Regions from separate parts of the Lysinibacillus sp. BSL11 genome, predicted to be linked through region 1. Evidence: riboswitches for the same ligand, from Rfam matches in the RefSeq annotation. Region 1 holds a riboswitch; each other region holds the start of a gene.
What was found. A riboswitch is a leader RNA that binds a small molecule or an ion and turns the genes downstream of it on or off. The one in region 1 is predicted to bind thiamine pyrophosphate.
Positions count from the first base shown of each region.

Region 2: it holds a riboswitch for thiamine pyrophosphate, as region 1 does, so the genes downstream of both, thiC (phosphomethylpyrimidine synthase ThiC) here and RCJ95_RS09505 (ABC transporter substrate-binding protein) in region 1, are expected to answer to the same signal.
Region 3: it holds a riboswitch for thiamine pyrophosphate, as region 1 does, so the genes downstream of both, thiM (hydroxyethylthiazole kinase) here and RCJ95_RS09505 (ABC transporter substrate-binding protein) in region 1, are expected to answer to the same signal.

Region 1 is NZ_JAVGCX010000007.1:15,440-20,093, forward strand. Features, by position in the region: gene RCJ95_RS09490 (ABC transporter ATP-binding protein) at 1-66, opposite strand, end outside; gene RCJ95_RS09495 (ABC transporter permease) at 41-814, opposite strand; gene RCJ95_RS09500 (thiamine-binding protein) at 814-1,104, opposite strand; gene RCJ95_RS09505 (ABC transporter substrate-binding protein) at 1,106-2,101, opposite strand; TPP riboswitch at 2,256-2,366, opposite strand; gene parC (DNA topoisomerase IV subunit A) at 2,475-4,654, opposite strand, start outside.
Region 2 is NZ_JAVGCX010000019.1:64,291-68,944, forward strand. Features, by position in the region: gene RCJ95_RS20235 (methyl-accepting chemotaxis protein) at 1-1,087, shown strand, start outside; gene RCJ95_RS20240 (AEC family transporter) at 1,199-2,128, shown strand; TPP riboswitch at 2,189-2,303, shown strand; gene thiC (phosphomethylpyrimidine synthase ThiC) at 2,444-4,222, shown strand; gene RCJ95_RS20250 (catalase) at 4,345-4,654, opposite strand, start outside.
Region 3 is NZ_JAVGCX010000010.1:72,037-76,690, forward strand. Features, by position in the region: gene sppA (signal peptide peptidase SppA) at 1-253, opposite strand, end outside; gene mbcS (acyl-CoA synthetase MbcS) at 440-2,023, opposite strand; TPP riboswitch at 2,214-2,311, shown strand; gene thiM (hydroxyethylthiazole kinase) at 2,396-3,163, shown strand; gene thiD (bifunctional hydroxymethylpyrimidine kinase/phosphomethylpyrimidine kinase) at 3,151-3,975, shown strand; gene thiE (thiamine phosphate synthase) at 3,965-4,609, shown strand.

The DNA.
Region 1 (4,654 bases):
AAAAGAAAGTTGATCAAGTACTTTTAGTGCATCGAAGGATTTAGCGATGTTTTGAATGCTGAGCATGATAGCCTCTTCCCTTCACCATAAATTTTTCAATTAAACGAATACCGCTAAACAATAGTAAGCTCAAGAGAACAATCGCAAAAATTGCCACAAATACGCGATCTGTACGGAAGGAGGACTGGGCTAGGGTCATGTAAACACCAATACCCTTTTTTGCACCAAGCCACTCCGCAATCACAGCCCCCATCACACTATATGTAGCCGCAATTTTAATGCCTGAAAAAATCGCAGGATAGGCATAAGGCCATTCCAGCTTCCAAAAGGTTTGTGCCTTTGTAGCACCAACCATGGCAAAATAATGCTTTAATGCTAGAGCTGTTTGTCTAAATCCATCCATCGCTGCAATGACAATCGGGAAAAAGCACACAAGACAGATAATGATAAGCTTCGGTAATAAGCCAAAGCCAAACCAAATAATAAGTAGCGGTGCCAAGACTAGAATAGGAACATTCTGCGACATAATAAGAATTGGATAAAACAGTTCTCGAATAAAATTAAATCGATGCAACACTACTGCCACCGTTAGCCCACAAGCGATGCCAATGGCCAAACCTAGTAGAGCTAGCTGTACCGTAGCAAATGCATGTGGTAGAAAGGTTTGATACGAACGGATGGACTCCGACAAAATACTACTGGGTGCGGGTAATAACCAATGAGGAACTTCAGCGAACCGCACGATTAGTTCCCATATGAATAAGAGGAAGGCGATAAAAATTATCGTCCTTCCCTTGTGTAATGCACGTTTCATTACTGATATTTCTCCGTTAATGTATCCATCGTAATACCCGTTGGCTGATATAAAATTTTCACTTGTGTAATGACATTGATGGCACCAAGCTCGATCATCTTCTCATTCATTTTTTCAATGATTTGGAGCAATGTTGAAAGCTCACCCTCCATCGTTGTTTCCAATGGATGAACCTCATATTTCACCCCAGAAGCATCGATCACCGCAATTGCTGCATCTACATACGGTATCACATCTTCATATTTCTCTGTCTTCGGAATGATTTGTACACTGATTAATGAATTTGCCATCTTATTTGGCCTCCTTTTTAGGTAAGAACTCATTAGTAAAGGCTTTTTTCGCATCAAATTCGCCCTCTAGTACTTGATTGCTAGACATCCATTTCGCATAATTTTCCCACACAGAAAGCTTTTGCTCTCCCCATTGCTTGGCATCATCCTGGTATTTATCAGCCAGCCATTCCTGACTTTTATGCACTAACGCTTTATCTAAATCAGGGGCCGCTTCGATTAAAATATCCGCCGCTTCACTTGGGTTTTCAATTGCGTATTCATAGCCCTTCGCTGCCGCTGCCACAAAGGCTTTGACTACATCGGGGTTGTCCTGTATCATTTTTTCATTTGTAGCTAAAACGGGCGTATAATAATCTAATTGATCACTATAATCTGTAAGATATAGCATATTAATCTTTTCCCCACGCAGCTCAGCCTCAATACCAGTCCATGCATAATAAATCCAAGCAAAATCAATGTCTTTTTCCATCATTGTGAAGAAATCTAAATCCCCTGCATTGACAATATCTAGCTTATTAATATCTGCCTTTTCTTTTTGCATTAGTGATTGTAAGACGGCTTGCTCTAATGGCGCACCCCAACCACCATAGGTTTTACCTTCAAAATCCTTTGGCGATGTAATGCCCTTTGAAGCAATAGAAGCAAAGCCAGATGTATTATGCTGTATAATTGCTGCGATTGAGACCAGCGGCACATCCTGTACTCGTGCCTGTGTTATGCCTTCCTGATAGCTCACGCCAAAATCCGCCTTTCCAGAAGCAACAAGCTGATCTGCACCCGCCTCACCAGGCATAATAATATCAACATCTAAGCCCTGTTCCTCAAAATAACCGAGTTTTTTTGCAACATATAGTCCTGTATGATTTGTATTCGGCGTCCAATCCAGTACCACAGACACCTTTTTCAGCTTGTCAGCAGCCTGCTTATCCTCCTTGTCACTACAGCCTGCTAATGTTAATAGTGCTACCATTAGAATAAATAACCATTTCTTCATGTGAAAGCCTCCCAGTTTGTAATATGAAAGTGTTCATGAATGAATGTTGTCACCAGAAGAAAGCGTATACAATGTTGGCAAGCTGTTGCTTGAAAACATAAAAAAACGCCTAGGATTCCTCCCAGACGTATTGCAATCAATCTTCAAAACTTTGCTTTTTTGAATAGATGTTCCCTACGCTGGTACGAGCCAAATCAGGTTCAAAGGGTCAGCGTCTATCGGACACAATCTCAGCTAGCAATTACTAGCCCCCCTACATTCTTTCGCTATGAACTTTTCGATGATTATTATACCCATAGTTTCACTTAAATGACAAGGTGCTATTTTTGAAATGAGCTTAAAGCCCAGCACTCCTAAGAGACTGGGCATTCTTTTAGCTTGGTTTCTGTTCTTTTTTGGCTGTGACAACATGAGAGATTGCCCCATCTGTTGCAATATCCACTTTAAATGAACCGTTGGAATGGCGATCCGCACGAGACAATGCTTGCACGTCAATCACCTCTTGAACACCTTTTTCAGTTTCAATCACAACCTGCTCCCCGTCTGTTGCTTGAACAACTGCCACAATTCGGTGAGGGTTTGCTTTTAACTCTGTTAATACTTTTAGTCCACGTTTTGCACGACCTGCTACTTCAACTTCAGCGACATTCATTTTCTTCACGGCCCCACGCTGTGTCACAATCACTACATATTGGGTAACATCAGGCTGTAATACATTGACGCCAACTAAGGCTTCTCCATCTTTTAGTGTGATCCCTTTCACACCGCCTGTTTTCACACCTGTCACAGGTAGTTCCTCCATTGGGAAACGAATTGCATAGGCTGTATCCGTTGTGAGCATCAGCTCCACGTCATCTGTTACAAACGATGCATAGATCATCGCATCACCAGCCTTGACGTTCATCGTTTTAATAGGCTTTGAATAACGTGTCACTGCATAGTCTACGAGTGGTGAGCGCTTAATTTGACCATCTTTTGTGGCTGTGAAGACATACGTATTTGGCTGTTCAAATGTTTCGAAGCCATAAACCGCAATAATCGATTCATCTTCCCCTGTTGGGACAATACTTGAAATATGCTGACCGAGATCCTTCCAACGTATATCAGGCAGCTCATGAACAGGCTGATAAATATAATTGCCTCGATTTGTGAACAGCAATAGATGGTGCTGTGTATTTAAGTTTGCTTCATACAATAAATAATCTGAATCCTTCATGGCAAAATCTTGCCCATTTGAAGCGGCATGAGAACGTGTGGATGTGCGTTTAATATAACCATCCTTCGTTACTGTTACGACAACCTCCTCACTTGGCACAAGGACATCCAATGTAATTTTAATTTCTTCAATTTCTTGCTCAATCTTCGAGCGGCGAGGCTCTGTAAAGCGTTTCTTAATATCAAGCAGCTCTTGTTTAATAACACGCACAAGCTTAGCCTCACTTTGTAGAATCCCCTCTAGCTTCGCAATTAACTTATCTAACTCGTCCTGTTCCTGACGAAGCTCTGTAATATCCGTATTCGTTAAACGGTATAATTGCAGGCTTACAATGGCCTCTGCCTGTACTTCTGTAAAATCAAACTTCTCTTGTAAATTAAGCTTTGCATCCTTCTTATCATTAGAAGAACGAATTGTCGCAATGACTTCATCTAAAATCGAAAGAGCTTTAATTAATCCATCTACAATATGAGAACGGTCCTTTGCCTTTTGCAAATCATAAATGGAGCGGTTTGTTACCACTTCTTTTTGATGGGCAATATACGCATCTAGCAATAATGGCAATGTCATCATCGTTGGACGACGATTATGAATGGCAATCATATTAAAATTATAAGCTACCTGTAAATCCGTTGTTTTAAACAAGTACTGTAAAATTCCTTGTCCTGGTACATCCTTTTTCAGCTCAATTACCACTCGTAAGCCTGTACGGTCTGATTCATCACGAATTTCCGCAATGCCTTCTAGTCGTTTATCTACACGTTGCTCATCAATTTTTTTTACAAGATTCGCTTTATTTACATCATATGGTAACTCAGTGATAACAATTTGCTCTTTACCACCCTTGATTGGTTCAACAACTGCTTGTGCACGGACGATGATTTTACCACGACCTGTTTCGTATGCCTTTTTAATGCCATCAACACCTTGAATGATGCCACCCGTTGGGAAATCAGGCCCTTTCATCACTGTCATCAATTCATCTACAGTAACATTAGGCTTGTCTAAGCGCATCAACACAGCATCCAGTACTTCATCTAAGGCATGTGGCGGAATATCTGTCGCATAGCCAGCGGAAATCCCTGTAGAGCCGTTGACTAAAAGGTTAGGAAAACGTGCTGGTAAAACAGTTGGCTCCATATCCTGATCATCAAAGTTTGGTACAAACTCGACCGTTTTCTTGCCAATATCTCGTAGCATTTCAGCAGCAATAGCAGATAGTCTTGCCTCTGTATAACGCATCGCAGCTGGAGGATCGCCATCGACTGACCCATTGTTCCCGTGCATCTCAATGAGCATATGACGTGCCTTCCAGTCCTGACTCATCCGTACCATCG
Region 2 (4,654 bases), on a different contig from region 1:
CTATAAACAACTAAAGCCACTTAAATTTTTACGTGCATCGATTGAAACTGCAGCCGAAGGGGATTTAACACAAAAGGTAGAAGAGCAATATATTAAGCCTGATGAAATTGGTGCAGTGGCTGTGGCCTATAATAATATGTTAGATAAAACCAATAGTGCGATTCAAACTGTACTAAATTCCACGAGGTTATTGAACCAATCTTCTAATCAGGTAAATGAGGCATTTAACGAGGTAGTTGCTTCTAGTCAGGAGGTTTCTGTAGCTATCAACGAGATTGCACAAGGAGCTTCGAAGCAGTCAGAGGATACAGAAGAAACAAATTATCGAATGATGGATTTATCAGATCAGATTGATGCCATTACGGCTCTTTCTAATGAAATGGATGAGCTATCTCATAAAACAGGTGTAACAACGGAAAAAGGATTGCATGAAGTTGAAAGTTTAAGAGTACGTAATATGGAGACAAATGAAATGAATGGGCGTATCCAGCAACAAATGGAATCATTAGCTTCTAATATTGCCAATATTAATCAGATTATTGCTTCGATCCAAAGCATTACCGAGCAGACTAATCTGCTAGCTTTAAATGCAAGTATTGAGGCTGCACGTGCTGGTGAGCATGGTAAAGGATTTGCTGTAGTTGCAGAGGAAGTTAGAAAGCTAGCAGAACAATCTAAAAATGAAACAGAAATTATTAAGAGTACAGTAGAAAGCATTCTTGAAAATTCTCAGCAAACGGTTGCTGTTATTGCATCTAATGCAGATTTAATGCAATCTCAAAATGAGTCAGTACAAAGCACGCAACTAGCGTTTAAAGATAGCAGTGACTTGTCAGGTTCAATTGCCAATTCTATTAGTGAATTAATGAATAAACTATCTAGCATGTTAGAGCATAAAAATCAGGCAATCATGGCTATCCAAAGTATTTCGGCTATTTCAGAGCAAACAGCAGCCTCTGCGGAACAAGTAAGTGCTTCTGCAATGGATCAACAAGCAGAATTACAAAAAGTAGCAGAGTCTATTCAAAATATGAACGATATTTCAAACGAGCTACAAGAAGTTGTAAATCGATTTAAGCTTGTTTAAAAGCAAAGGCTGCCTTCAATATAGAGGCAGCCTTCTTTGATTGTGAAAGTCAGAGAAATTGACCTAGAAGGAATTCAACACTACTATTAACACTGGAAGGGGGACATTGATATGATGTATCTCGGAATGATTTTCTTTCAAATTGTTGTTCCTATTTTAGTGTTACTTGTAATAGGCGCTATCCTACAAAAGAAATTTCGCTTTAATTTAAAAGCATTGTCTCAGCTTATTACATATTGCTTTATGCCGGCAGCTGTTTTTGTAAATTTATATGAAACACATGTGGAGTTATCGGTACTGGGAGAGGTCGGATTATTTATTATACTCTTTATCGGTAGTCAAATGTTACTCAGTCATTTTATGGCAAAAGGGCTAGGTTTAGCTAGAACAGAGGCAGCTGTCTTTAAAAATAGTGTGGTGCTTATTAACTCTGGCAATTACGGTATTCCAGTTGCTCAAATGATATTTGCCACGCAACCTATTGGAGTAGCCATTCAGGTCATGCTCGTAATCTTTCAAAATATGACTACGTATACATATGGATTATACAATTTAATTTCTTCTACAAAGTCGGGTATGACAATCATCAAGGATTTCTTTAAAATGCCTATTATTCATGCGCTGATTATAGGTGCCGCTATGAACTATTTTGGTATCGGTATTCCACAGTTTATCAAAATACCAGTAGAACATGTGGCAGATGGATTTATTGCTGTGGCCTTAATTACTTTAGGTGCGCAATTATCACAACTAGAGATGAAATCAATGTTTAATAAAACCGTCTTTATCAGCTGTTTTACGCGATTAATTATTGGACCATCTGTTGCATTAGCCATTATTTATATATTGGGATTAGATGGAGTCGTCGCACAATCACTGTTTATAGCTAGTGCCTTTCCAACATCCCGTAATAGTTCTAGTCTAGCATTGGAATATGATGTAGAATCAGCAACAGCCGCGCAAGCTGTTTTATTTTCAACCATTGTAAGCTGTATAACTGTAACCATTGTGATCTATTTTGCGGAAGTATTATTTACCTAGTAAGATAAAAAATAACTTCCATCTCTTAGTATTATCTGCTACACTAGCATCAAACTAAATAGTATTAACTAGGGGAGTCTGATGAGTCAGGCTGAGAGGGAAACGCTACGAAGTTTCTTGACCCTTTGGACCTGATCTGGCTCATACCAGCGTGGGAAAGTTAAGAAGCTATTGCAGAGTATGCAATCAATAGACCTTTACATTCGTGGCCGGATCCAAATAATTATTTTGGATTCGGCCTTTATTTTTTGGATTGTTGGGGTGAGCTAGAATCGGTCCTTATATCAAAATAAATTTAAGGGAGAGAAGTAGCTCATGTCAGCAATTAGTGAAAAGAATATTACCATTATGTCTAGCTTTGAAGGAAGCAAAAAAGTATATGTGGAAGGATCACGCCCAGATATTCTAGTACCTATGCGAGAAATTGCATTAAGTCCGACAACAGGCAGTTTTGGAAATGAAGAAAATGCTCCTATTCGAGTATATGATACGAGTGGGCCCTATACAGATCCAGCCTACCAAGTAGATATTACGAAAGGTTTACCTGCCTTACGAAATGCATGGATTCAAGAGCGAGGGGATGTAGAAGCATATGAGGGACGCTCCATCAAACCGGAGGATAATGGCTTTCGTCATGTTGATGACCCGCGTATTCAAGAAAATGTCTTCCCTGAGTTGACGAGAAAGCCTTTGCGTGCTAAAAAAGGTAAAAATGTGACACAGCTTCACTATGCACGAAGGGGGATTATAACGCCTGAAATGGAGTTTGTAGCGATTCGTGAAAATATGAATCCTGAATTTGTACGTTCAGAAATTGCAGCTGGACGAGCTATAATGCCTTCTAATATTAATCACCCTGAGGCAGAGCCAATGATTATTGGGCGTAATTTTCATGTAAAGATCAATGCGAATATCGGGAATTCTGCTGTATCTTCTTCCATTGCGGAAGAAGTTGAGAAAATGACCTGGGCAACTCGATGGGGCGCAGATAATATTATGGATCTATCGACTGGTAAACATATTCATACAACTAGAGAATGGATTATTCGAAATGCTGCAGTGCCAGTGGGAACAGTGCCAATTTATCAGGCTTTAGAAAAGGTAAATGGTGTAGCAGAGGATTTAACGTGGGAGGTTTATCGTGATACTCTCATTGAACAAGCTGAGCAGGGTGTGGATTACTTCACCATTCATGCAGGTGTCCTTTTACGCTATGTACCACTAACAGCAAATCGTGTGACAGGTATTGTATCTCGAGGGGGCTCTATCATGGCACAGTGGTGTTTATATCATCATCAAGAGAATTTCCTGTATACACACTTTGAGGAAATCTGTGAAATTATGAAAGCTTATGATGTGGCTTTTTCCTTAGGTGATGGTTTACGCCCAGGCTCAATTGCAGATGCCAATGATGAGGCGCAATTTGCAGAGCTTGAAACACTAGGCGAGCTAACACAAATTGCTTGGCAGCATGATGTTCAGGTGATGGTTGAAGGACCAGGTCATGTACCAATGCATCTGATTAAAGAAAACATGGACAAGCAATTAGAGGTTTGTAAGGAAGCGCCCTTCTATACATTAGGACCACTCACAACAGATATTGCTCCAGGTTATGACCACATTACATCAGCCATTGGGGCAGCCATGATTGGTTGGTTTGGTACAGCGATGCTTTGTTATGTGACACCAAAAGAGCATCTTGGTTTACCAAATCGCGAGGACGTTCGTGTGGGCGTTATCACTTATAAAATTGCTGCACATGCTGCTGATTTAGCAAAAGGTCATCCAGGTGCACAACAACGAGACGATGCACTGTCTAAAGCCCGCTTTGAGTTCCGTTGGCGTGATCAATTTAATCTGTCCCTAGATCCAGAGCGTGCAGTGGAATATCATGATGAGACACTGCCAGCAGAGGGAGCAAAAACAGCACACTTTTGTTCTATGTGCGGGCCGAAATTCTGTAGCATGAGAATTTCACAGGACATTCGTAATTATGCGAAAGATAAGGATTTGAATACGACTGAAGCGATCCATCAAGGTATGAAGGAAAAGGCAGAGGAGTTTAAAAAAGCAGGCAGTCGAATTTACCAATAATGAAAGAAAAGGCTTATGTCAAAAAATAGACATAGGCCTTTTTTTAATCAAAAAACTCCATGTGAATAGTGGATTCACATGGAGTAAAAGTTGGATTTGGATATCAATAATAAAGTGGAATATTAAACGTTTGTTGGTTGTTTTACATATGGATTTGTAAGGTCCATACCTTCTAATGAAAGACCCATCGCTTTTGCGACACCTTCACCATACGCTGGGTCAGCTAGATAGCAGTGAAGAATGTGACGGCGTTTGATGAATTCTTTAACAGAAGCCATATCATTCGCTGTATTTTCAAATAGACGTTGTTGCTCTTCCACCGTCAATAGACGGAATAGCTTACCTGGTTGCTCAAAGTAATTATTATCGTCTTCACGGAAGTCATGAATACCTGCATGACCATCAATGCGTAATTCAGGCTCTTTATGGTCT
Region 3 (4,654 bases), on a different contig from region 1:
AGGCAACTGGTTGCCACAATGTACTTGAGCCGATATCTTGAATCGTTCCATCTACCTTTAAATAAGCAATTCGCTTATCAAAATTTTCCCCTTCAATGACATTTTCATATACATCTAAGCTATTACCTGCCATTAAGCTATCAAAATTACCTAGGAAATCTGCTTTAAATAGCGCAAAAATGGTATTAATCCCCAACGAAAATAATAAGAGAACACCTGCCACTACTAAAGCAACCCACCTTTTTACATTCATGTCTTTCCGCCTCCTCAACACGTAATACGTATGACTTGCCAATTTGTTTCATTTTTTTGCAATAATTAAACACAAAAAGCTTTAAGCTATGTATTTCCTCATATTACCTTACCTAAAAAAAATAAAAAAATCAAAGTCCATACCTTTGATGAACTTTGATTTTCGACATTATTTCCTAGGAAATGATTATAATTGGAGGTGTTTGACTTCATGTTGTCGTAATTCGACACGTCTAATTTTCCCAGAAGATGTTTTCGGTAGCTCCTCTACAAATTCAATAGCACGTGGATATTTATAAGGAGCGGTTAATGATTTCACATGACTTTGGAGTGTTTGAATAAGCGCTTCATCACCTTTTTCACCATTGCGCAGAACAATAAATGCCTTGACAATATTTCCCCTTACTTTATCAGGGCTCGCAATAACAGCAGCCTCTTTTACGGTTGGATGTTTCATTAAAGCATCCTCTACTTCAAAAGGGCCAATTGTATAGCCTGAGGATATAATAACATCGTCTCCTCTACCATCAAACCAAAAGTAGCCATCTTCATCTTTATAGGCACGATCTCCTGTAATATACCAATCCCCTCGAAATTGTAAATTTGTACGTTCAGGATCATTTAAATATTTTTTAAAGAGGGCTGGTGTTTCACGATGAACAGCAATATCACCAACTTCTCCGATTGTAACGGGTTTGCCCACATCATTAATAATTTCAACAGTGTTGCCAGGAGTAGGTTTTCCCATAGAGCCAACTCTTGCTTCCATCCCTACCATTGTGCCTACTAATAATGTATTTTCCGTTTGTCCATAGCCATCTCGCACTTGTAATTTAAATGTTTCCAAGAATACTCTAATGACCTCACTATTTAATGGCTCACCAGCTGATACAGCTTGGCGAATTGCACTTAAATCATACTCATGTAAATTATCAAGCGCTGCCATAAAACGATATTCAGTTGGTGTACAGCATAGTACATTGATTTTGAATCTCTGAAGCAATGCTAAATAAGAAGATGCTTCAAATTTACCTTTGTAGACAAATGCAGTAGCACCACTGCCTAAAGTAGCCAGAAACGGACTCCATATCCATTTTTGCCAGCCTGGTGCTGCAGTCGCCCAAACAATATCATTTTCTTGTACACCCAACCAATGTGGTGCTGTTGTTCGTAAATGAGCATAGCCCCAACTATGAGTATGCACTGCTGCTTTTGGATTTCCTGTTGTTCCACTTGTATAGGCTAAAAATGCATTGTCTGTGCTTTTTGTTGGGATAGGATTTATGTAGGTTGTAGATTGATTATACATTTTTTCAAGTATGTTCTGCCAAGGTTTATGTGCATTCCCTATGACAAATTGTTGGATGTCTTGTAAATTCCCCACTTTATCGAACTGTTCAATATAGGGTTCAAATGCAATAACCGCTTTAGCATTTGCATGACGAATTCGATACTCAATATCCTTTGTTCTTAACATTTCAGAACTTGGAATAATAGTTAAACCTGCTTTTAATGCAGCAATATACACAATATATGCTTCCACTGAACGGGGTACCATCACTAAAATGACATCACCTTTCTTTAAACCTTGCTTGGTGAATACATGTGCTGCTTGATTCGCTTTTTCCAATAAATGTGCATATGTAATACATTGGATGTCTTGGTTTTCTTCATAAATGATTAAAGCATTTTTGGTTGCATCCTGAGCATATTTTTCAATTTCCTCTACTATGTTATACCATTCTGGTGCAACTAAATCTTGTCTTTTCATGGCAATTGCCCCCTTTTGTTATGACACATTATAAAACTCTTTTTTCAGCATTTTCAATGGTTTGTGTTTAATTTCGGTAAAGTCATGACAACTATCATACTCTCCTATATGGCATCGGTCACATTTTATCTATAGGAAAACTTGCTATTGAATACAAATGAAAAGTATGGTACATTTTGGTCAACTAAAAGCAAGATTGCAGGGGGACTCGCAAGAGTTGAGAAGGTAAAACCTGACCCTTTGAACCTGTTAGTTAATACTGACGTAGGGAGCAATAAACATCTTTTTTCAGATGAAAGGCTCTTTTCGTGCATTTTTACACAAAAAGAGCCTTTTTTGCATGCTTACGTCCATCCCTAAAGGAGGACTACAATGATTTTTCAAACAATTCGTCAACAACAACCACTTATACATTGTATTACCAATTATGTAGTGGCAAATTTTCAAGCAAATGGTTTATTAGCGATAGGTGCTTCACCAGTAATGGCCGATGACTGCCAAGAGGTAGAGGAGATGGTAGCCATTGCTCAAGCATTATTAATTAATATTGGAACACTTAATAATCGCACAAAAAGTGCCATGTTATTAGCAGGTGAAAATGCCAATATACTTGATATTCCTGTTGTTTTAGATCCTGTCGGAGTTGGAGCCACAACTTACCGTAAGGAAACCGTAAAATATTTACTTGAAAACATACAATTTGCCGTTATTCGCTGTAATCTCGGCGAGCTAGCAGCAATAGCTGGTGTAAATTGGCAACAAAAAGGTGTCGATAGTGGTCATGGCACTATCGCTATGGAAGCAGAAGCCGTATCATTGGCTCAACGCTATCAATGCATTGTTATTGTCACAGGAGAACGCGATTTTATAACTGATGGCAAGCATAGTCAATGGATCGCTGGTGGTCATCCACAAATGACGGAAGTAACGGGTACAGGTTGTTTACTTAGTGCAATTTGTGGCGCAGCCTATAGTGTAAGCCATAACCCTTACCAACAATTAATAGAAACACTTACTTACTATAAAAAAGCAGGTGTACTGGCATCAGCATTTACTGCAGACATTGGTGATTTTCAAATAGCCTTACTCAATGCTATACATCGCTTATCAAAGGATGGTGTAGCTTCATGCATATTGTAACAACAATCGCTGGCTCAGATAGTGGTGGTGGCGCGGGTATACAGGCTGATTTAAAAACATTTCAGGAATTAGAAGTGTTTGGTACTTCTGTGATTACTGCTTTAACTGCTCAAAATACTTTGGGTGTAACAGGTGTTTGCCCAATTGACGTTTCCTTTATAAAAAAACAATTCGAGGCCTTGGTAGAAGATTTTCCAATCGCTGCGATTAAAACAGGAATGCTTTATTCCTCAGATATTATCAAAGCAATTGCACACACGATCAGTGAGCTAAACATTCCACTGATTGTTGATCCGGTGATGATTGCAAAAGGTGGGGAAAGCCTATTACAGCAAGAAGCTATCGATGCCTTATGCTCAACTTTACTACCACTTGCTACGGTTGTTACGCCTAATATACCTGAGGCAGAGACACTTACTGGGAAAGCTATACATCATTTTGAAGATATGAAAGAAGTAGCTCAAAGCTTGTTACAGCTAGGTGTACAATGTGTCATCATTAAAGGTGGTCATTTAGCAGATCCACTTTATGCCATTGATTATGTATTTTTTAAAAATGGACGTTCTTTTTCGATGCAGTCTCCTCGAATCCAAACAAAAAATACGCATGGTACTGGATGTACATTTTCCGCAGCACTTACTGCTTTTCTTGGACAAGGATTCACTCTGGAAAATGCCATTATAGAAGCTAAAAAATTTATCCAATTAGCTATTATGTATAATTTATCGATTGGAAATGGTCATGGACCCACTAATCATTTTGCTTATCAACAGCATAAGGAAGCCTGTGAGGTGATTATTCATGAAACGTGAGGATTTGCAGCTTTATTTTATTATGGGTACGAGCAATGTTCCTCCTCAAGAACAACCACTCTATATCCTAGAAAAAGCCTTGCAAGCAGGCATTACAATGTTTCAATTTCGCGAAAAAGGTCCTCATGCGTTAACTGGACTTGCCTATGAACAATTTGCACGCCAATGTCAAAAACTATGTCATCAATATAATGTGCCCTTCATCATTAATGACGATGTTGATCTAGCGATACGACTCGGCGCTGATGGTGTTCATATCGGACAAGATGATTTACCTGTAAGTGTAGCACGTAAAAGAGTTGGGAAAATGATTCTTGGTGTATCTGTCCATTGCGAGGAAGAATTGCAAATAGCTATTAACCATCAAGCTGATTATGTTGGTATCGGTCCAATCTTTCCAACATCCTCTAAAAGCGATGCACAACCACCATGTGGCACAACTTTTTTACAGGAGGCTCATTCACTGCATCCTGAATTACCAATTGTAGCAATCGGTGGAATAAATTTCACAAATGCACATTCTGTATTTCAAACGGGGGTTGATGGTGTTGCTGTTATTTCAGCTATCTGTCAAAGCAAAGATGTTGATCATACAGTAGCTACATTTAGATCTCTAACTCGTATAAATAAATGATCAAATAAACAAACTAAAACCAGTGCCTTTTACGGTCACTGGTTT